DNA from 4 places in the Halomonas sp. BL6 genome. Region 1 is predicted to be linked to each of the others. Evidence: predicted binding sites of a transcription regulator. Region 1 holds the regulator's gene; each other region holds the start of a gene.

Region 1 (7,666 bases):
ATACTCGTTGGACTTAAAATCCGACAACCGAACGATCACGCGCTGCGGATGAAAAGCGGCAGCTAGCGTGGAAATTCCCTCCACCAGCTTATCGACGTAGAAGCTCACCGGATCGGCATAGCCAGCAGTACGTAGATCGATGACCTGCTGAAGATCCGCAGGCAGCGTATCGTACTCGAGCAGCGCTTTCGGATGCACGCCAATCATGCGGTTGATGATGAACTCCAGACGCGCCAAGCCGACACCGGCATGAGGCAGACTGGCAAAGCCAAACGCACGATCCGGATTACCCACGTTCATCATGATTTTGAACGGGATTTCCGGCATCGAATCGACGCTGGACACATTACAATCAAAAGCCAATAGCCCTTCATAAACGTGGCCAGTATCACCCTCCGCACAGGAAACCGTCACGTCGATGCCTTCCTGCAGCTGCGTGGTAGCGTCGCCACAGCCCACCACGGCCGGAATGCCCAGCTCACGCGCGATGATCGCCGCGTGGCAGGTACGGCCGCCGCGGTTGGTCACGATGGCCGATGCGCGCTTCATGATCGGCTCCCAATCAGGGTCCGTCATGTCGGTCACTAGAATGTCGCCTTCCTGAATTTTGTCCATTTCGTCAGGGCTAAGAACGATCTTGACCGCCCCTCGCCCGATACGCTGACCGATGGCACGACCAGTAATCAGGGTGCGGCCTTTCTCACGCAGTTGAAAGCGCTCGAGCTTGCCACCCTCTTGCTGAGACACCACGGTTTCAGGACGTGCTTGCACGATGTAGAGCTTGCCGTCGTCACCGTCCAGTGCCCACTCGATATCCATGGGGCGTTGGTAGTGCTGCTCGATGATCACGGCCTGGCGCGCCAGATCCATGACCTGCTCATCATCAATACAAAAGCGACCGCGGTCTTTAAAGGGCACATCGACAGTTTCGACGGACTTACCGGCACTGGCATCTTGGCCGTAAACCATCTTGATCAACTTGGACCCTAACGTACGGCGCAACACCGCCGGACGGCCGGCAGCCAGGGTGGGCTTGTGAACATAGAACTCGTCAGGATTGACGGCTCCCTGCACCACGGTTTCGCCCAGCCCCCATGAGGCCGTGACGAACACGGCATCACGGTAGCCCGACTCCGTATCGAGCGTGAACATCACCCCGGAAGCACCCGTTTCGGAACGCACCATCTTTTGGACGCCCGCTGACAGGGCCACGTTTTCGTGGGCATAGCCACGGTGCACGCGGTAAGAGATTGCGCGATCATTGAAGAGCGAGGCAAACACTTCATGCACGGCGTGCTTGATGTTGGCAAAACCCTCGATGTTCAAGAAGGTTTCCTGCTGCCCTGCAAAGGAGGCATCGGGCAGATCTTCAGCCGTGGCAGAGCTGCGCACGGCCACTTTTAGGTTGGGATGCTGCGCCTGGAGTTGCTCATAGGCATCACGCAGGGATTTTTCGAAAGCGGGGGGCAGCGGTGTCTCGATGATCCATTGGCGGATCGTTTTACCAGCTTCAGCCAACGCTTTGACGTCGTCGACGTCTAGGCGAGCGAGCGTGTCATTGATGCGGTCGTTCAAGCCTTCATGGGACAGAAACTCACGATATGCGTGGGCCGTGGTCGCAAAACCGCCGGGCACCGTGACGCCAACACCCGACAAGTTGGAAATCATTTCGCCTAGCGAGGCATTTTTACCACCCACGCGTTCGACGTCTGCCATACCTAGCTGATCGAACCACAGAATGTACTCTTCCACGCAACCCCCTCGCTCTCAGACTCTGTTGCAACCCATCAGGGCGACACTGTTAGACGCTGACACCCTAGCATTGCGGGGCCCTATTCGCCATTGGTCTAACAGCGAAGGGAGTGGAGGATTTTTACAACAACGATCGAATATGGCTGTTTTATGTAGTGGCAAGAAGCATTGTGCTGATGGAAGAGGCAGCCCACAATAGACGCTTAACGCATCTCTAGCTGGCGGAACAGTTTATGAAACGAACGGCCTTTTTCATTTCCGATGGTACAGGCATTACCGCAGAGAGTTTGGGTCGCAGCTTGCTGGCCCAGTTCAGCGATGTCGAGATCAACATGCTGACTAAACCTTATATCGATACCGTGGAAAAAGCCCAAGCGCTGGCGGAGGTCATCGAGTCCACCGCTATCCGCGATGGTCATCGGCCAATCATCATCGATACCATCGTGGATCAAAACATCCGTAACGTCATTCGCCAGGCGTCGGGCTTCAAGGTCGATATTTTTTCGACGTTCCTGGAGCCGCTGGAGCAGGAGTTGGAAACCCACTCATCGTATAGCGTCGGGCGCACTCACTCCATTGGCAGCGACGACGTCTATATGGACCGTATCCACTCGGTACACTTTGCGCTCGATAACGATGATGGCGCACGCACCCATCAATACGACAAAGCCGACATCATTTTGGTCGGGGTGTCTCGCTGCGGCAAAACCCCGACGTCGCTATACCTAGCGCTTCAGTTCGGCATTCGCGCCGCCAACTATCCGCTGACCGAGGACGACCTCGACGAAGACGGTCACCTCAAGCTCCCCAAAGCCTTAGCTCCTCATCGACACAAACTGTTTGGTTTGACCATCGATGCCCGTCGGCTATCGGCCATTCGTAACGAGCGACGGCCCAACAGCCGCTACAGCTCAATGGATCAGTGTTTGCAGGAAGTAGAGCAGGCAGAATCGCTGTATCGAACCATGCACATTCCGTTCATCGATACGACGCGGTTTTCCGTGGAGGAGATTTCAACGCGAATGATTGCGGAGACCGGCCTAGCAAGGCGTTTCTCTCCTCGCTAGGCGCGGATGTGATTACATGCCCTTAGGCGCAAAAATCCCAGGGGCATTACGCCAATAGCCTTTGTAATCCATACCAAAACCGAAAACGTAGCGGTCGGCCACCTCCAAACTGCAGTAGTCGGCTTTCAGTCCCGGCACTGCTTTACGGTCATGCTGTTTATCGACTAATACCGCGGTCGTGACACTGGCGGCCTGTGCCTCTTTGCAGTATTCGAGAATAGCGGCCAGTGTCGCGCCTTCATCGAGAATATCATCGACGATGACGACGTGACGCCCCGCCATCGGCACCTCCGGAGAAACGCGCCAAAAAAGCTCACCGCCGCGCAACTCGTTGCGATAACGAGTGGCGTGTAGATAGTCCACTTCCAATGGAAAGCCTAGACGTGTCAACAAGTGGCCCGTGGTAATGAGACCACCGTTCATGACACAGTAAAACACCGGCAGCTTGTCGCCCAAGTCACGCGTGATCTCTTCGGCCATGCGATCCAACGCTCGCTCTACCTGCTCCTGTGATATCAGGCAATCCGCGTTATCCATCAACTCACGCATGGAATCCAACGATTCAAGCGCTTCTTTATCCAACTTGGACATGCTCCATCTCCATAAAGACGTCTTAACAGATAACGGTATAAAATTAATTCGCCAATGCTTCTAGCTTGGCATGAGTGCGCCGCCAGCGCCCAAGGGCAGCCAGGGCATCGATATCAGGTCTCGCACGGCCATAACGCAGTTTGGCAGGGCGTTTGTTCGATACCCCTTCACAGGCGTGGACGACCTCAAGAGCAGCGGCACGATCGTTACATATCAGCAGCATGTCGCAGCCAGCCGTCAAAGCTGCCTTGGCGCGCTCCGTGGGTCCACCGGCTTCATGCGCCCCGGTCATGCTCAAATCATCCGAGAAAATACACCCTTTGAAACCCAGCGATTCGCGTAGCATGCCCAGCCACGTCGGCGAAAACCCAGCGGGACGTTTATCGAACGCCGAATAAATGACATGGGCTGGCATGACGCCGTTTAAAACGCCCGCAAGTTCACGAAACGGCACAAGATCGCGCGCTTTCAATTCGGCTAGCGGCCGGTCATCGACGGGTAGCGCCACGTGGGAGTCTGCCGCCACGCCCCCATGCCCGGGAAAGTGTTTACCCACAGCGGCCATGCCAGCCTCGTGCAAGCCCTCGATAAACGCATGGCCAAGTTTGGCTACGTGAATAGGGTCACTGCTAAAGCTGCGCTCACCAATCACGCTGGACACGCCACTCTCAACGTCCAATACGGGGGCGAAGCTGATATCCAATCCGCAGGCGGCCATCTCCATGCCCAACAGCCAGCCGGTATCTTTGGCAAGACTCACACCCGCGACCGGGTCGCTGGCGAACAGCTCACCCAGACGCGCCATAGCGGGTAGCCGGGTAACGCCCTGCTTGATTCGCTGGACACGCCCCCCCTCTTGGTCGATCCCCAGTAGCAAATCGCCTCTCACACGACGAATACTGTCGCACAGCTTGCGAACCTGATACGCGTCTTCGACGTTACGAGCAAACAAAATCACACCGCCTACGGCAGGATCTTTTAGCAGGCGCTTGTCAGCGTTGGTTAACTGTGGCCCCTCAAGGTCGAGCATGACCGGGCCAATGGGTTGCGTCATGATGGTGAGTCCAACAAAAAGGGCGCCATTCTAGACTAACCGCTTGGCGTGTCAAAATTCTGGCGCGACGTCCTGTGGGTGGGCTTAATGCAGCCAAACCGGCGTACCGGGCTGGGCGTGATCGAATAGGAAATGTAAATCGTGATTGCGCACGCGTATACAACCGTGTGAGGCTGGCGTGCCCATGGGCTGATCCTCTGGGGTGCCATGCAAGTATATGTAGCGCCGCTGGGAATCGACGTTTCCCCCGCGATTCACGCCGCGCTCCAAACCGCATAGCCAAAGTATCCGCGTCAGGATCCAGTCACGCTTGGGGAAGCTGGCCGCGAGAGTTGGCGAATAGACTTCGCCCGTCCAACGGCGCCCCTGAAATACCGCGTTATCGGGGCAGCCTTGGCCAATCGATGCGCGAACGTAGTGCCAGCCAAGCGGCGTTTGACCGCTGCCCTCTTCCTGCCCAACGCCTGCCAGCCCCGTCGAAATCGTACACTCATGCTGAATATCGTTACCTTGCCACCAGCAGAGTCTCTGACGCTGGGTATCGATCTCTATCCAACCACCGTGTGTAGGCGGCAGCTCAGCTAGCTTGGGCGTTTCCATGGTGACCCTCTTCAACCGCGGCGGGCAACGGCGCATTCATGGCGGCGACCACGACGGGCCGCAGGCGTCGTACCAGATCTCGCACCGTGACCTGTTCTTGGTAATCCTTGGCGGCGATATCACGCAGCGCATCCAAGCCTGACAGCGTGAATATCACCGTTCCCAACATAAAGTGTAGCCGCCAGAAACGCTCAGCGTCCGGCAGGTCTGGGGTCGCTTGGCGCACCAGCTCGGTGAAGCGCGTAAACACGTCGCCATATTGCTGCTGAATATAACGCCTTAAATGCCCCTGAGCCTGGCTATACGCCAGACCCAGGAGCCTCATGAACACTTTCAGGCTATTGCGTTCTGCCGGGACGGCCAACACCGTGGTCGCCATGGTCTCAAGCAGCACTTCCAAAGGAATCGGTTGACCTTGATGGCGCGTCTCGAGTTCATCCAGTGCCGTATGAAAACGTGCCGAAAACGGATCGAGATAGCGAGCGAACACCGCTTGAATCAGTGCTTTTTTGGAACCAAAGTGGTAGTTGACGGCCGCCAAATTGACGCGTGCCTTGCTGGTGATATTGCGCAGCGACGTCTCGGCAAAGCCTCGCTCTGCAAATAGCACCTCTGCCGTGTCCAATATACGCGTTACCGTATCTGATTGGGCCATCTCGCCCTCCAAAAAACAGGTGTTTTAAACAACGCTGCATACTATGACATATGTTTGACAGGCTCAATCACTTATCCAGTTCGCCAACGGTCCATGGGCGGCGCCTTCTTTACCTAGCTTTCAAAGAGCTCGCTATGTACTGGCGTTTGTCATGGACCATGTACTGGACAGAGCAACATACTGTATACTTAAACACATACTGATTAAGCCGACATGTAGCTACTGTCTTTTCACTGTTTTGGAGTTTGGTATGTCTCGTCCACTCACAGCACGTCAGCAGCACGTATTTGATTTCATCGTCAAAACCATGGGTGACCTGGGGTACCCGCCAACGCGCGCTGAAATCGCCAAGGCGCTGGGGTTCCGCTCTCCAAATGCTGCCGAGGAGCATTTGCGTGCGCTCGAGCGTAAAGGCGCCATACGCATCATTCGAAATACGTCGCGGGGAATTCGGCTACCGAACCAGGAGGTGCTGGAACCTAGCGAAGTGCCAGCAACGACAACGGCCGCCTCCGAGCCTGTACCCAATGGGCTACCCGTGATTGGCGAAGTTGCCGCCGGTAGTCCAATCTTGGCTGCCGAACACATAGACCGCTACTGCCCGCTTCCAGCCGAGTATTTTACGCCCAAAGCCGATTACCTATTACGTGTACGCGGCCTCTCCATGAAAGATGTCGGCATTTTGGAAGGCGATCTTCTGGCCGTTCATCGCACTGATCGCGTACGCGATGGCCAGATCGTCGTAGCACGGTTAGAAGACGAAGTGACGGTCAAGCGTTTTAAACGCCAGGGCCATCAAGTCACGTTGATCGCCGAGAATGCCGACTTCCCACCGATCGAGATCGATCTGCGCACCCAACAACTGGATATCGAGGGTGTCGGCGTCGGCGTTATTCGGGGCGGAAACGGACAAGCGCTCGGCTGAGCTGAGGCCGTGGTCAGACCCGGCACACGAAGTGTATTTACTGTGAGTCGATGTAACGGTGGTCATTGAAGGTGGCCACCCAACTTGGGTGGTAGACTAGCAAGATGCTGAGCAGCATCCCGGTGATGAAGGCTTCCGACGGCATCAGCAGCGGTAAAAAGCGGGCATACTCTTGAGCGAGATATACGGCCTCAGGATCCGTGCCCGCCAATATGATGAGCGCCACCGCGACAAGCCCGCCACCTAACGTCGACAGCGCTGCGCCGAAAAATCCGCAGGCGAATAAGAACACCATCAAATTATCCGGCAGGCGGCGATCCACCAGACGCCACACGATGCCTGTCACCATAGCAGGCACGATGCCAGTCACCAGTACGTTCGCCCCAAGAAGGTTCCACTCGTTACGTCCAATCGCTACCATGGCAGCGTTGATCATTACGTTGCTCAGCAGCGCTAACGGCATTTTAAAGACCAGCGTCATTAACACCGTAAATACTAGGTGAAGCGTCAACCAATCCACTGCTTGAGCGCGAAGCTGCCAAAACAGCATGACGACAAGCGTCGCGGCCAACCATCGATGTTGGAGCGCGTTATCTTCGAGCAACGGTTGCCAAGGGCGCAGCCAAATGCACCAGCCCACCATGCCCAATGACAACAACCACGTCATCACCAGCGCCCATGGTGCCAATACGCTCTGTGCAAACGACATAGCGCCCCCGGTAGATTAACTAAAGACGACCGTTTTATTGCCGTGAATGAGCACACGATCTTCCAAGTGCCAGCGTAAACCACGCGCCAACACCGCTTTTTCAACGTCGCGACCGAAGCGAACGAGATCGGTCGGCGTGTGGCAATGGCTGACCCGATGTATGTCCTGCTCGATGATCGGGCCCGCGTCCAGCTCTTCGGTGACGTAATGGCAGGTCGCACCGATCAGCTTCACACCGCGCTCATAAGCTTGATGATACGGCTTGGCACCCGCGAACGACGGCAGGAAACTGTGGTGGATATTGATGACTCGG
Region 2 (7,666 bases), on a different contig from region 1:
AGCAAGGCGAGGTATTCGAACGGCGCTAACCGCGACGCCTCGGCATAGCGAAATGCCAGCGTCATCGCGATATGCGCCGCCCCGCCCAACAGCCCCGCCAGCACGAGCAGGCTCAACACCTCTGGGCGTAACGCTGACCAGCCTAGCGGCAGCGTCGCCAGCCCCGCCAGGGCCGACACCAAAATGAAGTAGAACGCGATGGCGCCCGGCGTTTCCGTGCGCGAAATGCGCCGCACGGTGAGTAACGCCCCCGCCGTCAGCACCGCGCTCAGCACCGCCAATAGATAGCCCACCAGCTGGCCCGATTGGGAAGCACCGCCCACATTCGGCAACACCAGCACGGCCATCCCCCCCATCGCCAGCCCCATCGCGAGCGCACGCACCCACGTAAAGCGCTCGCCCAACAGCAATACACCGCCTAACGCCATGAAAATAGGCGTCAACTGCGCCAGCAGCGTGGTCTCTGCTACCGGCAACACCGCCACAGCGGCAAACGAGGCAAACATCGCCGCCGCGCCCAATCCTGAACGCAAGGCATGCCCCAACGGTCGCCGGGTCGCCAACCCCTGAGGAAACTCCCGGCGTAAGGCCAGAAACACCACAATCGGCAACAGCGCAAACAGCGAACGGAAAAACACCGACTGCCCCACCGGCACCTCATCGCTCACGGCTTTGATACACACCAGCATGCCCGTAAACAGCACCCCCGACAGCACACGCAGCCAAATCCCCAAATAAGGGCGGTCAACAGCATCCAAAGGCATTAGGTGGTTTCCTTCATTCGTCAGCGTCCAGAGGTTAATAAGCGGATGCTGTTATTGTGACGTAAGTCGCCTTGGCTTGTCTCACTCAAGCCCCACGTAGCATCGTCTGCCAGACCCACAGACCTTGGCGCGGCGGATGGGTCTTCAATGGCATATACATATAAAAAAGCCCCAGCACCGGGGTGCTGGGGCTGTTACTTCAGAGCGCTCTGGGCTCTTACGGCTTCATCTCTTCAAAGAACTTCTTCACGCTGTCGAAGAAACCGGTCTTCTTCGGTGAGTGGCTGTGGCTGTTGCTGCCATCGAAGCTCTCTTGCAGCTGGCGAAGCAGGTCTTTCTGCTCGTCGTTGAGGTTGACGGGCGTTTCCAGCACCACTTTGCACAGCAGGTCGCCGGGGGCGCCGCCGCGAACGGGCTTCACGCCTTTGCCGCGCAGGCGGAAGAGTTTGCCGGTTTGGGTTTCCGGCGGAATCTTCAGCTTCACGCGACCATCTAGCGTGGGCACTTCCAACTCGCCACCGAGGGCTGCATCGACGAAATTGATCGGCACGTCGCACTGCAGGTGCTTACCGTCACGCTTGAAGATGTGGTGCGGTTTGATGGAAACCTGAACGTACAGATCGCCCGCCGGGCCACCGTTCACGCCGCTCTCGCCTTCGCCGTTGAGACGAATACGGTCGCCGGTATCCACACCCGGCGGAATCTTCACCGAGAGGGTGCGGGTTTCACGCACGCGGCCTTCGCCGTTACATTTGTGGCACGGCACCTTGATGTGCTGGCCACTGCCGTGACAAGTCGGGCAGGTTTGCTGAACTGCAAAGAAGCCCTGCTGCATGCGTACTTGGCCGTGACCATGGCAGGTCGGGCAGGTCTCTTTGGTGGAGCCCGGCTCGGCGCCGCCACCGTCGCAGCGGTCACACTCAATATGACGCGGGACGCGAATATCCACCGTGGTGCCTGCCACCGCACTCTCTAGATCCAGCTCTAGGTTGTAGCGCAGGTCGGAACCCCGTGCAGGTGCGTTGGGCCCACGACGACGACCACCGCCGCCACCGAAGATATCGCCAAACACATCGCCGAAGATATCGCTGAAATCGCCAGCGCCGCCGCCACCGAAGCCACCGCCGCCAAAGCCGCCGCCCTGGCCATCCACACCGGCATGGCCGAACTGGTCGTAGGCCGCGCGCTTCTCGCCATCGCTCAGAACTTCGTAAGCTTCCGACACTTCGCGGAATTTTTCCGCTGCGGAGGTATCGTCCGGGTTTCGATCAGGGTGGAATTTTTGCGCCAGACGGCGATAGGCCTTTTTGATCTCTTTCTGATCGGCCCCTTTTTCGACACCCAGGACTTCGTAATAATCGCGTTTGGACATGGGTCCTACGCCTCCTGGTTAGCTACGCACTATAGGCGTCTCGGCCGCGGAAACAGCAACGCGGGAGTTGCCTCCCGCGTCACCGCTTTCCTTGGCAGAAAGAGGTGGGTTACTGCTTCTTCTTGTCGTCGTTGACTTCTTCGTACTCGGCGTCAACCACGTCATCGTCCTGCTTGGTGTTGGCTTCTTCAGCACCTTCACCACCCGCCTGGGCCGCTTCTGCCTGTTCGGCGTACATCTTTTGCGCCAGCTGGCCGGAGACTTCGGTCAGCGCATCCAGTTTCTTCTGGATGTCGTCCTGGTCATCGGTTTTCACCGCTTCTTCCAGTTCGGCGATAGCGTTTTCGATGGCCTGTTTCTCGTCATCGGTGGCCTTATCGCCCGCTTCTTGAACGGTCTTACGGGTGGCGTGAATCATGCCGTCCGCTTGGTTACGCAGCTGTACCAGCGCTTCGAACTTCTTGTCTTCGTCCGCGTGAGCTTCAGCGTCGCGTACCATTTGCTCGATCTCATCATCGGAGAGACCGCTAGACGCCTTGATGACGATGGACTGCTCTTTGCCGGTCGCCTTGTCTTTGGCAGACACGTTCAGAATACCGTTGGCATCGAGGTCGAACGCCACTTCGATCTGCGGCACACCGCGCGGTGCCGGCGGAATGTCGGCGAGGTCGAAGCGACCCAACGACTTGTTCTGCGACACTTGCTTACGCTCACCCTGGACGACGTGAATGGTCACGGCGGTCTGGTTGTCATCCGCGGTGGAGAAGGTTTGAGTCTTCTTGGTCGGGATGGTGGTGTTCTTGTCGATCAGCGGCGTCATCACGCCACCCAGGGTTTCGATACCCAGGGTCAGCGGGGTCACGTCGAGCAGCAGTACGTCTTTAACGTCGCCACCCAGAACACCGCCCTGAATCGCAGCACCCACGGCCACTGCTTCGTCCGGGTTCACGTCTTTACGCGCTTCTTTACCGAAGAAGTCTGCCGCTTTCTTCTGAACCATCGGCATACGGGTCTGACCGCCGACCAGAATCACTTCGTCGATTTCAGACGCGGACAAGCCTGCATCTTTCAGCGCCATCTTGCACGGCTCGAGCGAACGCTGAACCAGGTCTTCGACCAGCGACTCCAGCTTGGCACGGGTCACCTTCACGTTGAGGTGTTTCGGGCCAGTGTTGTCGGCGGTGATGTACGGCAGGTTTACGTCGGTCTGCTGCGCGCTGGAAAGCTCGATCTTGGCTTTCTCGGCGGCTTCTTTCAGACGCTGCATGGCCAGATTGTCACCAGACAAATCGATACCGCTGTCCGACTTGAACTGATCGACCAGATAGTTGATCAGCGCGAGGTCGAAATCTTCACCACCCAGGAAGGTGTCACCGTTGGTTGCCAATACTTCGAACTGCGTTTCGCCATCCACGTCGGCCACTTCGATGATGGAGATATCGAAGGTACCGCCACCCAGGTCGTATACCGCGATGGTTTTATCACCACGGGCTTTGTCCATGCCGTAGGCAAGCGCTGCGGCGGTCGGCTCGTTGATGATGCGCTTGACGTCCAGACCGGCAATGCGGCCCGCATCTTTAGTAGCCTGACGCTGGCTGTCGTTGAAGTAGGCCGGTACGGTGATGACCGCTTCGGTGACCGCTTCGCCGAGATAGTCTTCGGCGGTCTTCTTCATTTTCTTCAGCACTTCCGCGCTTACCTGCGGCGGTGCCATTTTTTTGCCTTTCACTTCTACCCACGCATCGCCGTTATCGGCTTCAGCGATTTTGTAGGGCACCATCTTGATGTCTTTTTGAACGACGTCGTCTTTGAAGCGACGGCCGATCAGACGCTTGATGGCGTAAAGAGTGTTTTCCGGGTTGGTTACGGCCTGGCGCTTGGCGGCCTGGCCTACCAGGGTTTCGCCGTCGTCGGTGTAGGCAATGATGGAAGGCGTGGTACGACCGCCTTCGGCGTTTTCAATGACTTTAGCGCTGTCACCATCGAGCACGGCCACACAAGAGTTAGTGGTGCCCAGGTCGATACCAATAATGCGTCCCATAGCAAAAACCTCGAATTCGGTTGAAACAAAACTGATGTTTTACGCCGCTGTTACTTACTTGGCGTCTGCGGGTTTTCCCGCGGGTTGCCCTTTATTTGGGGGCCGCTTGCCGCATTTCAAGGGCTTTTTTTGCGGCAATGCGTCAACGCGGCTTAATTCGCTTTTTGGCTGACCACGACCATGGCAGGACGCACAAGGCGGCCGTTCAACAGATAGCCTTTCTGCATCACATCCATCACGGTGTTGGGGTCGAGCTCTGGGTTCGGCACCATCGCCATGGCTTCATGCACCTGTGGATCGAAGGGCTCGCCCTGAGGCTCGATGCTTTCGACGCCAAACTTGCTCAGCACGTCGAGCTGCATCTTGAGGGTCATGGAGACACCTTCGCGATGCGCCTCGGACGCATCGTCCTGCATGCTTTCCAGCGCTTTCTCCAAGCTATCCACCACGGGCAGCAGCTCTTTGACGAACTTCTCCAGGGCAAACTTGCGCGCCTTTTCGGCTTCTTGCTCCGCCCGGCGGCGAACGTTCTGAGCTTCGGCAGCAGCCCGCAGCGCTTGGTCTTTGGCCTCCGCCAGGCTCTGCTCGAGCTCTTCTACCTGAGCGGCCAGCACGTCGGCTTCGGGGCTGCCAGCGCTATCTTCCAGCGGTGCATCGTCATCGATCAGCCCTTCCAGTTCGCCTTCCACCAACCGCTCTTCGGCAGATTGGTCGGTGACCTCTGCTTCCTGCTCTTGGCGTGCCAGCTCATCTTCCAACGGGGTTTGCGGTTCTTTTGCCATGCCTTGCTCCTGAAATAAGTAACGGTGCCGGTGGCGGCCACCTGAGGTAAGTAGCGGGTGTTAACCACGTATGCAGCCTATATGGGGGCCATCAAAGCCATCTCAAGAGGGGCATTGAAGTGAGTTATCGACTACTGTATAAAACAACAATTATTGGATAAGTATCCAGCTTCTGTGCCGCACCGCCTCAGGAGGCCTTATGCTTACGCAGCTAGCGATCCAAGACTATGCGATCGTTGATCGTCTCGAACTCGACCTCACCCGTGGCATGACCGCCATTACGGGGGAAACCGGGGCGGGTAAATCCATTCTGCTGGGTGCCCTGGGGCTCTGCCTGGGCGAGCGCGCCGATGCGGGTAGCGTGCGCCACGGCTGCGAGCGAACCGACCTCTCCGCCCGTTTCGACATCCAGCACCTGCCCGCAGCAGCCGAGTGGCTCGACGCCCGCGAGCTGCCTGCCGATGAGTGTCTCTTGCGTCGCGTGGTTACTGCCAACGGCCGCTCCAAGGCGTGGATCAATGGCCACCCAGCGACCATTGCCGATTTGAAATCTCTGGGTGAACAGCTGATTCAGATTCATGGCCAGCATGCCCACCAAGCCTTGATGCGGGAAGAGACGCACTTGGCGCTACTGGATGACTACGCCGGGCTTCGCGAACGCAGCCAGCAGCTCGCCGAGACGTTCCGCGAGTGGCGCAGTGCCCGCCGTCGGCTGAAAAAACTCAGTGAAGAGGGCAGCGAAGTCGAGGCCAAACGCCAACTGCTGCGCTATCAAGTCGAGGAGCTGGACCAGCTAGGCCTTGCCGAAGGCGAGCTGCAAACCTTGGAAGAGGAGCAGCACACCCTGGCCCACGCCGAAGAGACCCTACGTGAAACCCAGTTTGCCGCCGACTGCTGCGAAAGCGATGAAGGGGGCGCGCTGTCGCTTCTCAACCAAGCCTACGCCCACTTGAGCGCGCTGCCCGGCAGCGACAAAGGCACGCTGGCCAATACGCTCACCATGTTGAGCGATGCCCGAATTCAAGTCGAAGAAGCCGCTAGCGAGCTGCACCGATTGGCCAGCACCACCGAACTGGACCCAGAGCGACTGGCGTGGGTCGAGGAGCGCATGGGCGACGTACACCGCATTGCCCGTAAGCACCACGTCGCTCCCGAAGAGATTTGCGCGCTGCATGCCCAACTCAAACAAGAGGTGGCGCAGCTCGAAGCCAGCGACGACGATCTAGAAGCCCTCAGCAGTCAAGTGGCCGAGTACCGCGAGCGTTACCGCAGCGAGGCCAAGCAGCTCACCGAAGCACGTCAGAAGGCCGCCGTGCGTCTGGGCAAAGAGGTGCAGCAGCAGTTGGCCTTCTTGGCCATGGGCAAAGCACGTTTCGACGTGGACGTAACCCCGCGCGAAACGCCTTCCCCCGAGGGCTTGGACCATGTGCAATTCCTGATCAGCGCCAACCCGGGCCAACCCGCCCGGCCGCTCACCAAAGTCGCTTCCGGCGGCGAGCTGTCGCGCATCAGCCTGGCCATTCAGGTGGTGGCGGCGTCGCATTCGACGATTCCGAGCTTGGTCTTCGATGAAGTGGACGTGGGTATTTCTGGGGCAACGGCGGAAATCGTCGGCCAACTGCTACGTAAACTAGGCGAAAACGGCCAGGTGATGACCGTGACCCACCTGCCTCAAGTGGCCGCCCAGGCGCACCAGCACCTGCACATCGAAAAGCGCGCCAACCGAGACACCACACTCACCCACATGGCGCTGCTGGACGAACGCGGCCGCATCAGCGAGCTGGCGCGTATGCTGGGCGGCGTGACCCTGTCCGACCAAACCCTGGCCCATGCGCGGGAAATGCTCCACGCCAGCCAGCGCCCGCCGCACTGAACCTGACGGTTTTCTCTTCAACGACTCACCGAATACAAAACGCCCCCAGAGCACCAGTGAAACATCACGTGCACTCTGGGGGCATTTATTTCACGGCGCGAGACTTAGCAAACCCGCGCCTGATGAGCCACTATTTGCGATTCGTCGGGCCGCTATCTTGGCGTGTTACGTCAGACCCACGAGGGCGAACGTACAGCACCAACGCATGGTCCACGAGTTCGTAGCCGTGCTCTTCGGCGATCTCTTGCTGGCGACGCTCGATGATGTCATCGACGAATTCGATGATCTCACCGCTTTCCAGACACACCATATGGTCATGGTGGTCCTCTTGGGTCATCTCGAAAACCGCGTGACCACCGTCGAAATTGTGACGAATCACAAGGCCCGCCGACTCGAATTGAGTCAATACGCGGTAGACGGTCGCCAAGCCAACATCCTCGCCCGCATCGATCAGTGTTTTATACACTTCTTCTGCGCTAAGGTGGTGTTGGCCCGAAGCATTTTCGAGAATCTGCAGGATCTTGACGCGCGGCAGGGTCACTTTTAGCCCGGCTTTGCGTAGTTCATGGTTCTGATCGGCCATGGTTGCTCTTCGCAGTAACAGGTTAGGTCGGGTATCATCGACCGAAACCACGATAGTGAAGAACAGGCTCAAATGCAAAAATTGACTCGTATCATTACCCTTTCCGTTGCCCTGACCGTCGTTAGTGGCTGCAGCTACGTTGGCGTTTACAAGCGCGACATTCCTCAGGGCAACCTGGTTACTCAAGAGATGGTCAGCCAGCTTCAACCAGGCATGACCCAAGAGCAGGTGACCTATGTCATGGGACGTCC
Region 3 (7,666 bases), on a different contig from region 1:
CTGTTGTTCATGGGCACTATTTTCTATGAGAGACTGTATCGCAGCCTCAGCAACATCATCACTAACACCCTGAAGAGCTTCTCCTGCGCCATCAGCATCAAAACCTGTAAATCGCTTCAACAGTCCTTTAGCAGCAAACTTCATCAGGATAGGAGTAGTGGCCGCTATAGCTTTGGATGCCTTCTCAACAAACCCTTCGAGGCTTTCGAGTTCAGGGCTCAACCCACGCTGGCTAGCTAATTGATCGTTTATGGCAGCGACGAGAGACACAAAAGGATCACCCGTGTAATCCTTTTTCCACGCATTAAAATAGACGACTCCACGATCTTCTTCTAACTGTTGCTTCCAGTTTTCAAGGAAGAACGTCTTCCCTGTACCCCAAGGCGAGTCGATATTGATGACTGTAATGTCTTTATCGCTCTCTAGCAGGTTTTGTAAGAAGTCAGCAACTTCCCTACGGCCCAGCAGATCCCTATCCCATGCTGACATACTGCCCCCTGTGCTATTTGCTATGCGGCTAAGTAGAGTGTAGCTAAACACAAAAACCCCCAGCCATTCCATGGCCGGGGGGTATCAGTGCCGCATCCTTCTGGCGAAACAACCCTGCAACGCGTGCTTTTAGGCGACACCACCACTATGACAAATCCGCTCAGGCAATGATGTAAGCCATTGACCACAAAGCTTGTAAGCGATCTCCTACAACGCCCAACACCGCGCCTGCCTCACCACCACCCCGCGAAACTGCTTCGCGGTGATGAAGCACCCTTCCCCACCCGTGGGCGGCAATAGACGGCAGCGGCTGCCGACGCGTTGGGTTTTGAATAATCGGTACTCGCCCTCTACCTCCGCCACCACCAGATCCGCGTGGCCATACGAGCGCGCTTCGTCCACCACTAGCACGTCGCCTTCCATCCATGGCCCACCGGGGTGCGCCTCTTCGCTGATCTCCACCAAAAAACAGGTCGGCGGAAATTTTCGCCGGTCCATCTCCGCTACCGCCGGGTGCTCCACCCCCACCACGGCAGGCCCCAAGTAGGTCACTCGCATGCTGTTGCCCTGTGCTAGCTCCACATTTGGCGACGTATATTAGCGTTTGCCTGTCGCCTCCCTAATGCCTAATACTGTATAAACGAACAGCATTTAACAAGGGTTAAGGAGGCAACATGATCGGGTTAGTGGACTGCAACAACTTCTACGTGAGCTGCGAGCGCGTGTTCAACCCCAAGCTAAGGCGCCGAGCGGTGGGCATTCTCTCGAATAACGACGGCTGCATCGTCGCCCGCTCCAACGAGCTCAAAGCCCTGGGCGTGGAAATGGGCACCCCCGCCCATCATGTGCGCCACCTGGTCGAACGCGGCGAGGTGATTCTCTACTCCTCCAACTACGAACTGTACGGCGATATGTCTCACCGGGTGCAGAGCGTGCTCGAGGAGGAGACCGCTGGGGTCGAGCCCTACTCCATCGATGAAATGTTCGTGCGCATGGACGGCTTCACGCCAGAGGCGCTGCTGGCCCACGCCAAAACCCTGCGCTGGAAAGTGCGCCGCTATACCGGCATTCCCGTGTGCGTGGGCGTGGCGGCCACCCATACCCTCGCAAAGCTCGCCAACCGCATCGCCAAAAAGCACCCCGGCTACCCCGGCGTGTGCATCCTTCACGCCGACAGCGACGAAGCCCGGCACTTGCTGGAGCAAATCGACGTAGGCGACGTGTGGGGCATCGGACGCCGCCTGAACGAGCGCTTGCAGGTAATGGGCATCAAAACCGCCTGGGATCTGCGCGAAGCGGATGCCAAACGCCTGCGGCGCAAGTTCTCGGTGAACGTAGAGCGCACGGCGCTGGAGCTGCGTGGCATTCGCTGCCTAGAAATGAACGACCTGCACGAACCTAAACAGCGCATCATGACCAGCCGATCGTTCGGCCGCCCCACCCAGCAGCTCAGCGACCTGCAAGGGGCCATTCGCCACCACGCCCAACGCGGTGCCGAAAAACTACGCCAGCAGAAAAGCCTGGCGCGTGCCGTCATGGTGTTTCTCAAAACCAACCGCTTCCGGCCCGACCTGCCGCAATACTGCCCCAGCGTGGTGGTGGAACTGGAGCGCCCCACCCAAGACACTCGCGAGATCCTTCACGCCGCCCAAGAGGCGCTGCGCAAGATCTACCGCACTAACTACGCCTACAAAAAGGCCGGCGTGATGATGCTCGACCTCACCGACCAGCACCGCCAACAGCTCAGCCTGATGGACACGCCACAAACAGAAGAGGAACGCCAACGCAGCCAAAAGCTGATGGCCACCATGGACGCCCTGAACGAGAAAATGGGAAAAGGCACGGTACGCCTGGGCCTACCAGAAAAGAACGCCCCCTGGCACCTACGCTGCGCGAACCGCAGCCCGCGCTATACGACACACTGGGATGAGCTGATGAGGGCGTATACGGATGAGGGGGCAGCGAGGCGGGATGGCATGACTAAAACAGAATTTAACCGCCCGCAAACCGGATAATGGCGAAGACAAGAGCAGCAACGGCAACGATAGTACCGACGTTCCATTTGATGATGTTGGTTTCCATCTGGGCAAGGCTTTCCTTGGTGGCCATCGTTTCTTTAATGATGGCCACCTCTTGCTCCAAGTGACGCAAGCGCTGTTCCATATCGGGTGGCTCCCCGCCGCCATCGTGCGGCTTCACAACGTAGAGATTTCTATTACTCACCATTCTCACCCTCCTGCTCTATAAAATCCAATACTTCAATATCGCGGATATAGTGGATAAATGCACAGTGTGAGCAAACGCGTAAAAATTCACCGTAGCCACGGTGTGAGCCATCATTGATGGTATGAACTACACGGACCGCAGGCGCCTGATCGTCCATGACGCCTTCAGGATCGAATACAGATATAGAGAGAATTCCTGTTAAGCAAATCGGGCAGTTATCACCTACCCCCTTTGCTTCAAGAAAGCGAGTAATATCGCCACCCTTCACACGATCCAGAATATTAATCATCATTTCACCTTCAAGTTATTCACCAGTGCTTTCATTTGGCTGGCTGTTTTTATTTCTCCCTCTTCGCTTTATCAGATCAACTAGCTCTTCCATTGGGCTATGTTTCTCTTTGGAAGCACTGTCAATGACACATGTAGAATCACGACTAATCGAAAGCAGATTAATCCTCATCAAGTCCAATAAATCTTCAGAGGCATCGTCTCCAAGTTCGCTTAATCGGCTCTTATAACCCTCATATGATTCAGCAAGCGTTTGCTTTTGAGCATAGAATTCTTCTAGGCGGATTAATAACGCAGATTTTTTTGAAGCAAAAACAGCTAGCCACACTGGCACTACAACTAACGGAAGGCGGGTTAAAAAATATTGAAAATAGCTTAGAAAACTATCTGAATCCACATCGTAATTTGTAAAAACTATTGCCGAAACAATCAATGCCAAAGTTAAACCAACGTAAAAAACCTTATCATATTTATGGCGTTGAGCTGAGGCTGCCTCTTTCCTTTCCTTGAAAGACTTTGCCAACTGAACAGTAACTGCACTTCCCAAAATTTTATCAGCCTCTTGCTGAGTTGTATGCGAGGCATCTAATATTGATCTTGATTTATTTAACAGATCATCAGTAGTCTTTTGCGTGCGTGTATTAGTAGCCAAATAAGAATTTAGCTCATTTTTTGCTTCGGACGCTTCCTTTTTTATCCCCTCCAACTCTTTAAAATTAGTTTTTGTTTCTGCCAACACTTCAGCCAAAGTGTTGCTGTGCTGATTAATCAATCCAACATTTTGCTCAGCCTCAGCCAAACTATCTTTTAGCTTTTTTAACTGGTTTTCTTGGCGCTGAATATCTTCTGACGACTGATCCAAACCATTAGATAACTCTTTATTTTTCTTAAACAAGAGAGACAAGAACTCTAACCTTTGATTTTCAAAACCAGCATCCCAGATTTTTATATTATATTTTTGCCTTGCTGAGCCGTCGCTAAGCGACTCGGTCCAAACACCTGAACCAAAAAACACATCAGTATCAAAAATATTTAAGGGCTCAATTTTAAAAAGAATCTCATTACTACTCTCTAAAAAACTGCCTTTTATCTCTGGCCGCTCAGATTCGTTATCATAAACTAGCTCTGCCTGCCCTTCCTTCATCAATCCTGTGTCACTATAGCCTCGAACTTTAAAGCTATTTTCACCGTCTTTCTCAAAATAAAAATTAACAATAGCTCTGAGTTCAGCCGGAATATTATTACCAACAGTCACAGGCTTTAACTCACAAAAAAAACCTTTTTTTTCTTGCTTTGACATTCCAGCTCCCTATGTATTTTCAACTATTTATTTTGAGAATCGCGTTGTGCTACACCCTGCCTCTTTTCAGCAGGCAAGCTCTCATAGAGCGCATCAATCTCTTTAAATCTAGTAATTCTGTCTTGAACAATAAAATTTAAAAGCTCAAACATGGCGCCAACACTTTCGCCTAAATCTTCATCTTTTATTGCGCCAGGGTGTACAGACTCATTGCCAATAATGCGTATAGCATCGAGGGCTTTCTGTACTTGGGGCAACAACCCATCACTGACAAGTTGGCCAATAGCAGTATTTATATTTGCACTCTTCCCCAAATCAATACAGATACGCTGCAGAGCCAGTCTCAATAAAGCCGCGGCGGCTCTTGGTGAATGAGGATAAACATCACGCGCTTCCAGATAATCTTTTTTCGCATTTCCAGGCATATCTGGATTGGGGTAAGGAACAGATGAAATGATTGGGTAAATCATCTTCCCTTCATTGTCTCCATGAAAGCTACCAAGCCAGTAAGAATGCTCTCTACACTGACTACAGTCGGCTCTGACGATCGGAGACGAGCCATAGTTATTATGATAAAGCTCCCCCCAATGCATATCGGCATAAACATCACACAGAGGGCACGTAAACGCTTTTTTTTGATATTCAGGAGGAAAATATTTCATCACACCACCCGCCCAATCCGAATCTCACACCGCCCTAAGATCTCCACATCGTGCATATCCTGCGGCTTGATCATTTCCGGCTGGTAGTGGTCATTATCACTAATCAAGTACAGCGCCCCGCCCGCCAAGCGCTGCACCCGCTTAATCCGACGTTCTCCACTCACCAGCAGCAAGAACACACCCTCCTGCTTAGGGTCGCGGTTGCTCCGATCCACCAGCACCCAGTCGCCATCGGCCAAGGTGCCGTCCATCGAATCGCCACGCACTTTGATGCCCACCACCTGGGCAGGGTCTAGCCCCTGCTCGGCCAGCTCGCTGCTAGGAAAATGAAGGGTGGTTTTGATCGGCTCGCCCTCGAAGCTACGACCAGCGCCCGCAGCAGCTTCGATGTCGTACATCTTAATGGGTGAAAGCTCTGCCGATGGTTCACTTAACGCAACCCCTAGAGGTTGAGCAGTGGCAGTTCCTGAACGCTGGCCTTTGAGCACGTAAAAGACATCTACGCCTTCATCAGAAACGGCGGAAAGGTAAGAAGAATCAGGGCTGCTAGCACCTTTTTCATATTTGATCTGGGTGGTTTTTCCTACACCCCCAATCTGCGCAAGGGCCGTTTGGCTCAACCCAATCCGCTCACGCTCTTCTCTCAGACGTTCGCCAATGCTCATTTTTATGAACCATCCTTATTGACAGGTTCATTTTTGTGAACCATTCTATTCATGTCTTTCACTTCGATACACATAGCAAAGGGAGCCACTGCCATGGCCGCACCTGCTAAACCGCAAGACCCACGCCCGCTGCTTGGTCATCACCAAACGATGGCCAGCAAAGTCTTGGTAGAAACCATTGGCGAATTAGCCAAGCAAGGTCTCGCGGGAGACGACTTAGAAAAGCGAGCTACCGAACTGGCTAATTCACTCCGCTCGGGGCTGGCTCAACTCACTGCGCCAACGTCTGGTAGTACTCAGTCAGCTTCTTGTGAGCCGCAATGACAGCTTCGGCGAGGCTTTCACCGTATTTCTCATCCATAGCAGCAGAGTACTTAAGCTCCAGATTTTGAGCACGAATAAGCTCAACAACTACTTCATGAGCTGCATGTTCGGGGCTGTGCTTAGGATCAAGTACGCGTAGTTCAGACATTACCAAAGCCCTCCTTGGGCATCTGTAATCACAAAGGAAACCACTGCCATGGTCACCATCATTGCCACGATTATCTTGCCGCCTTCCCCCACCGTGCTGTTTCGCGGGGTGGAAGTGAACCTGGACCGCTGCTCGCCACGTACCCGCCGCACCATTGAAACGGCGCTGCGCCAGGGCACGGAGAAGCCTAACCCGCTGGCCGATCTCGAAGCGCTGGAAGAGCGCACCACCGCCCAGGCGGTGAGCCAGCTCGCTGCCACGATGCTGGCCCAAAACGCGCCGTTCGAGCAGGTGGAAGACGCCCTGTGCGAACTGCGCACCCACATGGATGAGCACTTCCTGCAGCGCAAGCTGGTGCGCTTGTACGAGCGCTAAACCGCTGCGGCCAAAGTTATTCAACCTGATACGGAAGCCTACCCCATGACCTCGACCAACGCCATTGCCCCAAAGCCAATTTATGCCCCCAAAGGCTGCACCAGCACAGTACTGACGCGCATGACCGAAGACGAACGCGCCGACCTGGAGCGCATCGCCGAGCTGGAAATGCGCTCGCTCTCGGCCACTGCTCGCATGTTGCTGCTGCGCGGCATCGCCCAGTACGACCAAGACACGCTGAATGCCGAATGACCCTGCCTGCATAAGGATGTTTGCCATGTACCAGGACCCCAAACGTGTGCGCACCCGCTACGCCGCTCTCAATTTGGATCAGTACGAGGCCCAACTGATCGATGCGCTGGTGGATTACACCGGCATCGAACGGGCATCGCTGCTGCGCCAACTGGTGCTGAAAGAAGCCCTAGAGACGCTGGGCGTTGCGGATCTCTCACTTAGCACTGTGCCCCAGCAGGCGTCGTAAAGGCAGGGCTTTTTGAGGCCCTCAAGGAGCATTGAGGTATGGCTGACCAACCGGCACGCGGCGAATTACGTCTTCCGCTGAACGACCAGCTAGAGGCCGCGCTGCAGCAGGTGTGTGAACAGCAGGATTTAACCAGCCTGGACGACGCCGCCGAATGGCTACTGCGGCGGCGGCTACGCAAAGGCACCCAAGGGCTCACCGGCCGCGGCCGCGCCCTTTATCCGGTAGGGAGAAACCATTGATGTCGACCGCTTCCAAGCACCGTATGCCCTGCCCCCACTGCGGCCACAACATGCGGGTCCGCAAAAGCCAGGCGCTTACACCGGTGTACCGCGAAGGGGAAGTGGAATGCCGCAACGTGGATTGCGGATTTCGGGGTAAGGCAGGTTTTGAAATTCTCAGCACATTAGCGCCTAGCGATATACCGAATCCCAATGTGGATCTGCCCTTCGCCCCTCGCTTACTCAGATTGATAACCCTGGCACTTAACCGACAGGTCGCCAACGACGAACACTACGAGGAATCAGCGGATGAATAAGGTCGCCCATTTACCCCGTCCACCACGGCCACAAACCGACCGCGCAGGCTTTGGCGCCTTACGCGCGGAACTGCACAGTCGCGCCGCCGACCAGGACCTCATTCAGGTGTGGGCGGATCTTCCCCATGCCGAGCGCCGTTTTGTGCTGAAAAGCGCAGGCCTGCAAGAAG
Region 4 (7,666 bases), on a different contig from region 1:
TTCAACGATGCCTTGGGCGCGCAGCTAGGCATGCAAACCCGGCCCGACGACGCCACGCTGGCTCAGTGGTTCAGCGGTAACCAGCTGCCGCCGGGTGCCGAGCCTAAAGCGCTGGGCTACGCCGGGCACCAGTTCGGTAACTTCGTGCCCCAGCTAGGCGATGGCCGCGCGCTGCTGTTAGGCGAAGTGGTGGATCAGCAAGGAATACGCCGAGATGTGCAGCTAAAAGGTAGCGGCCGCACGCCGTTTTCTCGCGGTGGCGACGGCCGTGCGCCCCTTGGCCCGGTGCTACGCGAATACCTGGTGAGCGAGTTCATGGCCGCCGTGGGCGTACCCACCACTCGCGCCCTGGCGGCCGTTTCAACCGGCGAACGCGTGGTGCGCCAAATGGCCGAGCCGGGGGCCGTGCTCACCCGTGTGGCCAGCAGCCATATTCGCGTGGGCACGTTCCAGTTTGCCGCCGTTCGCCGCGATGAAGACGCGCTAAAAGCGCTGGCCGACCATGTGATTGCCCGCCACTACCCAGAGGCGGCCAATGCTGACGATCCGTACCTGGCGCTGTTAGAAGCCGTTACCGCCCGCCAAGCGGCGCTAGTGGCGCGTTGGATGAGCTTGGGCTTTATTCACGGCGTGATGAATACCGACAACTGCAGCATTGCCGGTGAAACCATCGATTACGGCCCCTGCGCGTTTATGGAGCAGTTCGACCCGCAGAAGGTGTATAGCTCCATTGACCAGGGCGGGCGCTACGCCTTCGACAATCAGCCTGGCATTGCCCAATGGAACCTGGCTCGTTTTGCCGAAACCCTGCTTCCGCTGATGCGCGTTGAGGGCGATGCTGCGGTAGAGCAAGCCACCGAGGTGCTACGCGGCTTTACCGCTCGTTTTGGCGCCGAGCAGCGCCGCCTGCATGCCGACAAGCTGGGCCTTGCCCCGGAAAGCGATCGCGCCGTGGCGCTGATGGAAGCGCTAGAGATCCAGATGCATCAAGGCCGCATGGACATGACCGCGACGTTCGACGCGTTGACGCACTATGCTCAAGTCTTGAGCGCGGACACGTCAGCCCACTCCCAAAAAGAGGCGCTGCTGGCGCTGACCACGCAGCCCGCTGGCCTGACCGCTTGGCTGGCCGACTGGGAAAACGCCCAGCAAGCGAGCCAGCAGAGTGAGCGTCTGGAGGTCATGCGTCGCGCCAACCCGGTGGTGATTCCCCGTAACCACCGCATTCAAGAGGTCATCGATGCGGCGGTAGAGGGCGATTTCGCGCCTTTCCAAACCCTGCTCGCGGCGGTCACGCAGCCCTTTGATGAATCCGAAGAAGCGCGCCGCTTGGCCGCTCCGGCCACGGAAAGCGAGCAGGTGTTGCGCACCTTTTGTGGTACGTGATTTAGACCAGCGAGTATGGGCGGAAAACCCGTAGCGGGGGTCTTTCGCCAGGGATGGCGAAAGTAGCGTCCAGGGAGGGATTCACAGCGCCCCCGCCTAGGGTTTTGCTGCTCATCAGCGCTGTAGCACACCCTGTGATAAACTGTGCTTTTTTACAGGTAAGGGCGGAGGCAAGGTCGGCCTGTGCGCAAAATCATCCACTGCGACTGTGACTGCTTCTATGCGGCGGTCGAGATGCGCGATAACCCCGCGTTGACCGATATCCCCATTGCCATTGGCGGCAGTGTGGAGCAGCGCGGGGTGGTTGCCACCTGCAACTATCCGGCGCGTAAGTTCGGCATCCACTCCGCCATGCCCATGGCTCAGGCGCTCAAACGCTGCCCCCACCTCACGGTGATTCGGGGCGATATGGCGAAGTACAAAGAGGTTGCCCGCCAGGTGTTTGCCATCTACCGCGATGTGACCGAGCTGATCGAGCCGCTGTCGCTGGACGAAGCCTTTCTGGATGTCTCGGAGGTCACGCTGTACCACGGCAGCGCTACCCGCATGGCCGAAGCCATTCGCCAGCGGGTGAGGCAGGAAGTGGGTATTACCGTTTCGGCGGGCGTGGCACCCAACAAGTTTCTCGCCAAGATCGCCAGCGACTGGCGCAAGCCCGATGGTCTCTTTGTCATCACGCCTAACGATATCGACGCCTTCGTGCAACAGCTGCCGGTGAAAAAGATCCACGGCGTGGGGCCGCGTACCGCTGATAAATTGGCGGAGCTGGGCATCCAGACCGGCGCGGATCTGCGCGCCCGGCCGCTGACCGAGCTGGTAGAGCGCTTTGGTCGCTTTGGTCATCGGCTACACGAACTTAGCCACGGGCGCGATGAGCGCCCGGTCAAAACCCACCGCGAGCGCAAGTCGATCAGCACCGAGCAAACCTACTCCCAAGATTTACCCACCCTAGACGCCTGCCGCCAGCAGCTCCCCGAGCTGATCGGCGATTTAGAGCGCCGTTACGCTCGCCTAGACCCGGCCCCCGCCGTGCGCGGGGTGATGGTGAAAGTGAAGTTCAACGACTTCACCCAAACCACTGTCGAACACGCCGACCCCGCACCTAACCTGGAGCAGTTCGAAACGCTGCTCAACGTGGGGTGGGCGAGGGGCGCACGCCCCGTGCGCCTGCTGGGCGTCGGCTACCGCTTGGCGGAAGAAACCGCTGCCCAGCAGCTCTCGTTGTTTTAATTAGCCGGTTAACCCTTGGATGGATTGACGAGGTTCGGTGCCCGCGTTAAAACAGACGTATGATAGATAGCACCCCTTCCCGTTAGCCGACCCGCGAGCCTGCCATGCCTGCCGATGCCACCCAACGCCCCCGTTTAGTGTTTGCCCATGCCAACGGCTTTCCCGGCTTGAGCTACCGCAGCCTGCTAGACCCACTGGCAAAAGTGTTCGATCTGCATCCGCTGGACCGCGTCGGCCACCACCCCGACTATCCGGTGAACCATAACTGGAGCAACTTGGTGGATGAATTGCTCAGTTACCTGCCCGAGACCGACGCGCCACTGCTGGGCGTGGGGCACTCGTTGGGCGGCATGCTGATGGCCATGGCTGCCGACAAGCAGCCGGAGCGTTTTCGCGGTGTGATCATGCTCGACCCGCCGCTGATGCTGGGGCCGGATGCCTGGGCGATGAAAGCGGCCAAGCGCTTTGGATTGATGGATCGCATCACGCCGGCGGGTAAAACCAAAGGGCGTCGCAGCGTGTGGCCCAGTCGCGAGGCGATGGCGACCTCGCTGCGTCGCCGTGGTCTCTTCCGTCGCTTTACCCCCGAGGCACTCAACGACTACATTGAAGCAGGCACGCGACTACTGGACGACGGCAGCGCTGAGCTGACCTTCGACCCCAACATCGAGCTGGAGATTTTCCGCCACTTGCCGGATCACCTCTCCAAATTACCGCAGCGCGTGGGTGTGCCCATTCAACTGGTGGCGGGGCAGCAGTCGCACTTGATGACGCCTTCACGCCTCAAGCGCATCGCTCGTCGCGGGCTGCCGGTCAGCACGGTGCCGGGGACGCACATGTTCCCCATGGAGCATCCGGAAGAGACGCGTACGGCCATACTGGCCGCGTGGCAGCAGTTTCGAACTGCGCCATAGAACCGATCGAGGAGGCGATATGTACCTTTCCGTACAGCTGAGCTACTACCCGCTGGCCGATGATTTCAAGCCAGTCGTCAAAGAGGTGGTCCAACGATTGGAGGCTACCGGGCTGGAAGTTCACCCCAACCGAATGAGCACCCAGGTATTTGGCGAGTTCGATGAGGTGATGGCGGCACTCGGCGAGGTGATGAAGTGGTCGTTCGAGACCCACGGCAAAGCCGTGTTTACCGCCAACTTCCTGGAAGGCGACCGGCGGCCACGGTAAATGATGCCGTCGGGGAGGGCTTCCTAGCCGTTTCCGCCTGCTTCGAAGGGCGTATTGCTGATGAAGCGGTTTCGCCAATCAGCACGCCACTGCGGCATGCTGATAAAGAAGTGCTGCATCTGCTTATCGAAGCGCACCCAAACGATGGCATCTAAATAGCGGCTATTCTCGGATGTCGTCGAAAAGTCGATATGCTGCGTGTCGAAAAGGGGCGTGCGGTAAACGTTCGCGGGCGCTGCCCGCTCGATGACACGCAGGTAAGCGACGCCTCCCAAGGGGGCGAGTAGTCCTGAGACTCTCACCGATTCGATCAGGTAATCGCCCATCGGGCTGACCACCGAGACGCTCGCGGGCGCATGAAGGGTGCGATAAAGACCCACGCACAGCGTGAGTGCGATGAGCAAGGCCATGCCAACCGCAGTGCCTGCGACGCGCTTCATGTCATCGCTCCGTCGTTGAGTAGTCGAGTCATCGCTCCTTACCGAGGCTCACGTAACGCTGCGCTCAGCACTTCGCACGCAGCGTTACGTTTGATCACTTAGGCAAATGACGAGTATTACTCACTTTTAGCGCTCGTGCAGTTGGTTATTTCACCGGCTAGCTGTTCCAGTAATGCGGAGTACAGTCCCGCATCCAGCGTCAAGCCTACGCCGAGTGGATCCATCACGCCCAAGTACGCCGACGTATCCCCAAACACGTTGTTGACCATCTGCGGGTTGAACTGCGGTTCGCTGAAGACACACTGAATATTCTCTTCGTTGACGAGCGTCTGTAACGCCTCGATGCGTGCCGGGCTGGGAGCGGATGCATCGCCGATGGAAATGGCCCCCGCGGCATGAACGTCAAAGGCCTCTTCGAAGTACTGGTACGCATCGTGGAATACGATGAAGCGGGTGTCCGTGCTGTCGGCCAAGCGCTCCTGGAGGCGCTGTTCGAGGGCGGTCAGTGCTTCTTGACCCTGCTCGGCGTTATCGCGGTAGATCGCCGCGTTATCCGGATCGAGTTCGCTTAGCTGCTCGGCGATGGCCGCCAGCCACTGGCGGGCATTCCCAGGGGCGAGCCAAGCGTGCGGGTTCATGCCGGTATGGCTATGATCATGACCATGGTGATCATGTCCTTGGGCTTGCTCGTGTTCGTGGTCATGCCTGTGCTCGTGGCCATGCTCGTGTTCGTGATCATGCCCGTGTTCGTGATCATGGTAATGGCCGTGTGCCAGCTCACCGTCTAGAGAAAACGTCGCCCCCTCGCGATATTCCAGCGTGCGGGTGCCGGGTACGTCCATCAGTTCTAGGTGGCGAGCGTCGCCCGCTAGATTGTCCACCGGCCCTTCCAGCCAAGGGGTGAGCGCATCGCTGACCCATATCACCAGATCCGCACTGTCCAGCGCGCTGGCTTCCGATGGACGCAGCGAATAGCCGTGGGGAGAGGCGCCGGGCTGAATGAACAACTCGGGCGAGCCAACGTCGCCCATCACGATCGATACCAGTGAGTAAACGGGGGGAATATCGACCGCGACGCGGGGCACTTCCGCCGAGGCTGCTAAGGGAAAGGCCGTTAGTAATGGCAGAGCGAAGTACGTAAAGCGGTGTGGCATGAGGGCTCCTGATGAGACGAGGCTGAGTGAACGAGACAAGAAAGGACATCCAAGTATCGCTAGTCTTGATATTTATGTTATAACATAACAAATGCGTCAAGAGCGGATGTCAATGATGTCACTTGCATCTTCCCTCCATCGTGAAGCGGTACTTAGCGTTCGTCAGTTGAACGTTCGCTTCGGTGGGCAGCAGATACTCGAGAATATTCATCTCGACTTGTTTCGTGAACAGGTACTCACGTTGATTGGCCCCAACGGCTCGGGAAAGTCGACGCTGGTGAAAACCCTGGTGGGCGCGGTAAAACCCACCTCGGGCAGCGTTACCATCGCTCCGAATCAGTGCATTGGGTACGTGCCCCAACGGCTCCATCTGGACCCTACGCTACCCATGACGGTCCAGCGCTTCATCAACTTGCCGCGCCGCCACTCACGTCAAGAGGTCGATAGCGCCCTTGAAGACGCCGGTGCCGAGACACTGCGGCAGGCCAATATGAGCGAGCTGTCAGGGGGACAGTTTCAGCGCGTACTGCTGGCGCGAGCGCTGCTGGTCAAGCCCGATATTTTGATTCTCGATGAGGCAACGCAAGGCCTCGACCACCAGGGTACGGCGGCGTTTTATCGCCATATCGATAGCGTTCGCCGCACGTACGGCTGCGCCGTTTTAATGGTCAGCCACGACCTGCACGTGGTGATGCAGACCTCGGATCATGTGCTTTGCCTGAATCGCTGCGTCTGTTGCCAGGGCAAGCCCGAGCACGTGGCCTCGACGCAGGATTATCGCTCGTTGTTCGGTGACCAGGCCGCACAAACGCTGGCGCTCTATCGTCACCAACCCCAGGAGACCGCCCATGCTGGATGACTTCATGTGGCGCGCCATGTTGGCGGGCATCCTCGTAGCGATGGCCGCCGCTCCGCTGGGCTGTTTCGTGGTGTGGCGGCGTATGGCGTACTTTGGCGATGCTACGGCCCACGCGGCCATTCTGGGCGTGGCGCTAGCGCTGTTGATGAATATCTCGATCTTCGTAGGCGTGCTGGCGGTGGCGCTGGTGATGGCGAGCTGTGTGTCTCTGCTGAGCGGCCGTGGCTACGCCATGGACACGCTACTCGGCGTGATGGCCCACTCGGCGCTGGCGGTAGGGCTGGTCGCCGTGTCGTTTCTTAGTGGGGTCCGTATCGACCTACATGCGTACCTGTTCGGCGATATTCTGGCCGTCGGTAAACAGGATTTGTGGGTGATCGGCGGCGGCGTGGCGTTGGTGTTGCTGCTGCTGTGCTGGCGGTGGTCCTCCTTACTGGCCGCCACGCTCAGCGAGGAGCTGGCCTATGCCAGCGGACTTCAGCCGCGTCGTGAACAGTTAGTGCTCACTCTGGCGTTGGCCCTGGTCGTTGCCGTGGCTTTGAAGGTCGTCGGTGTTCTGCTGATCGCCGCTCTGCTGATCATACCCGCCGCCACGGCGCGTCCGTTTTGTCGCACGCCCGAGGCCATGGCACTGCTTGCGGTAGGGGTGGCTGTGCTGTCGGTGGCGGGAGGGCTGAAAAGCGCCTATCTCCTCGATACGCCGACCGGCCCTACCATCGTCTCACTCGCCGCCCTGCTGTTCATGCTGTCAACGCTGATCTCCCAGGGCTGGCGGTTCGTTCGTCAGCGCCTTGCGCTCGAGTCGGAGCGCTTTCCCATGCGTTAACGCCGCCGTGCTGGCAGCGGTCGACCGTCTGCCCCGGTGCGAGCGTGTGGCTGTCTCCATCGATTTCTCACACTATTGGAGTTCTCATGATGTCTTCGCCCGTGTCTTATGTATCTCCCGCTGACGCATGGCCTGCGCACGCGGCCATTGGTCAGGACATTAGCGTGTTACCGCGTATTTTCGAAGAGGCCGTGAATATCGCGATTTTCGAACGCCCCATGCCCGCTGAGATCGCCTTGAGTGCCCAAGCCCAGTGCCAAACGGAGCGCGCCTGGCAATATAGCTGGTTGGGGCAGCCCGACGATGCCATGGTGGCGGACCTGCTGCGTCAGCTTCCCGCACCTGAAGCAGCCAAGCCGCTGGTGGACGACATCGCCACCATTGCCGAAGCGATGGCCTTCCTATTCGAAACGCGTACCGTCGGTCTTCGCCTGCGCTTGCTTGATGGTGCCATGTGCCCCCGCTTTCACTGCGACAACCTGCCGGTGCGGCTCGTCACGACCTATGTGGGCCCAGGCAGCGAGTGGTTGCCGGAGGACGCCATCAATCGTAAAGGGCTGGGGGCGCCGCACCCCGATAAACCCGAGAT

What was found. Region 1 encodes LexA, which represses DNA repair genes until DNA is damaged. Its sites were predicted from a motif close to TACTGTNTANNTANACAGTA; they were not measured.
Region 2: recN (DNA repair protein RecN) is a predicted target of LexA. The motif match lies at 5,092-5,111, and genes of this name have one in related genera.
Region 3: FHJ80_RS02095 (Y-family DNA polymerase) is a predicted target of LexA. The motif match lies at 1,120-1,139, and genes of this name have one in related genera.
Region 4: dinB (DNA polymerase IV) is a predicted target of LexA. The motif match lies at 1,527-1,546, and genes of this name have one in related genera.

What each region holds. Positions count from the first base shown of each region.
Region 1 is NZ_VDGL01000007.1:33,449-41,114, forward strand. Features, by position in the region: gene ppsA (phosphoenolpyruvate synthase) at 1-1,752, opposite strand, end outside; gene FHJ80_RS14480 (pyruvate, water dikinase regulatory protein) at 1,986-2,819, shown strand; gene FHJ80_RS14485 (hypoxanthine-guanine phosphoribosyltransferase) at 2,832-3,410, opposite strand; gene nagZ (beta-N-acetylhexosaminidase) at 3,454-4,464, opposite strand; gene FHJ80_RS14495 (L,D-transpeptidase) at 4,549-5,064, opposite strand; gene FHJ80_RS14500 (TetR/AcrR family transcriptional regulator) at 5,042-5,719, opposite strand; gene lexA (transcriptional repressor LexA) at 5,970-6,644, shown strand; gene FHJ80_RS14510 (energy-coupling factor ABC transporter permease) at 6,682-7,353, opposite strand; gene purU (formyltetrahydrofolate deformylase) at 7,369-7,666, opposite strand, start outside.
Region 2 is NZ_VDGL01000006.1:222,494-230,159, reverse strand. Features, by position in the region: gene FHJ80_RS14110 (DMT family transporter) at 1-764, opposite strand, end outside; gene dnaJ (molecular chaperone DnaJ) at 982-2,136, opposite strand; gene dnaK (molecular chaperone DnaK) at 2,246-4,177, opposite strand; gene grpE (nucleotide exchange factor GrpE) at 4,330-4,959, opposite strand; gene recN (DNA repair protein RecN) at 5,159-6,832, shown strand; gene fur (ferric iron uptake transcriptional regulator) at 6,963-7,415, opposite strand; gene bamE (outer membrane protein assembly factor BamE) at 7,488-7,666, shown strand, end outside.
Region 3 is NZ_VDGL01000001.1:442,639-450,304, reverse strand. Features, by position in the region: gene FHJ80_RS02105 (P-loop NTPase fold protein) at 1-489, opposite strand, end outside; gene FHJ80_RS02100 (hypothetical protein) at 697-1,047, opposite strand; gene FHJ80_RS02095 (Y-family DNA polymerase) at 1,164-2,504, shown strand; gene FHJ80_RS17290 (hypothetical protein) at 2,482-2,652, opposite strand; gene FHJ80_RS02090 (hypothetical protein) at 2,705-3,004, opposite strand; gene FHJ80_RS02085 (hypothetical protein) at 3,020-4,303, opposite strand; gene FHJ80_RS17420 (DUF4145 domain-containing protein) at 4,327-4,965, opposite strand; gene FHJ80_RS02075 (LexA family transcriptional regulator) at 4,965-5,630, opposite strand; gene FHJ80_RS02070 (hypothetical protein) at 5,902-6,102, opposite strand; gene FHJ80_RS02065 (hypothetical protein) at 6,151-6,477, shown strand; gene FHJ80_RS02060 (hypothetical protein) at 6,523-6,729, shown strand; gene FHJ80_RS02055 (hypothetical protein) at 6,755-6,958, shown strand; gene FHJ80_RS02050 (hypothetical protein) at 6,997-7,200, shown strand; gene FHJ80_RS02045 (ogr/Delta-like zinc finger family protein) at 7,200-7,496, shown strand; gene FHJ80_RS02040 (hypothetical protein) at 7,489-7,666, shown strand, end outside.
Region 4 is NZ_VDGL01000001.1:84,542-92,207, forward strand. Features, by position in the region: gene FHJ80_RS00395 (YdiU family protein) at 1-1,386, shown strand, start outside; gene dinB (DNA polymerase IV) at 1,570-2,616, shown strand; gene FHJ80_RS00405 (alpha/beta fold hydrolase) at 2,721-3,530, shown strand; gene FHJ80_RS00410 (YkoF family thiamine/hydroxymethylpyrimidine-binding protein) at 3,550-3,798, shown strand; gene FHJ80_RS00415 (hypothetical protein) at 3,822-4,238, opposite strand; gene FHJ80_RS00420 (zinc ABC transporter substrate-binding protein) at 4,355-5,392, opposite strand; gene FHJ80_RS00425 (metal ABC transporter ATP-binding protein) at 5,505-6,251, shown strand; gene znuB (zinc ABC transporter permease subunit ZnuB) at 6,241-7,077, shown strand; gene FHJ80_RS00435 (DUF1826 domain-containing protein) at 7,164-7,666, shown strand, end outside.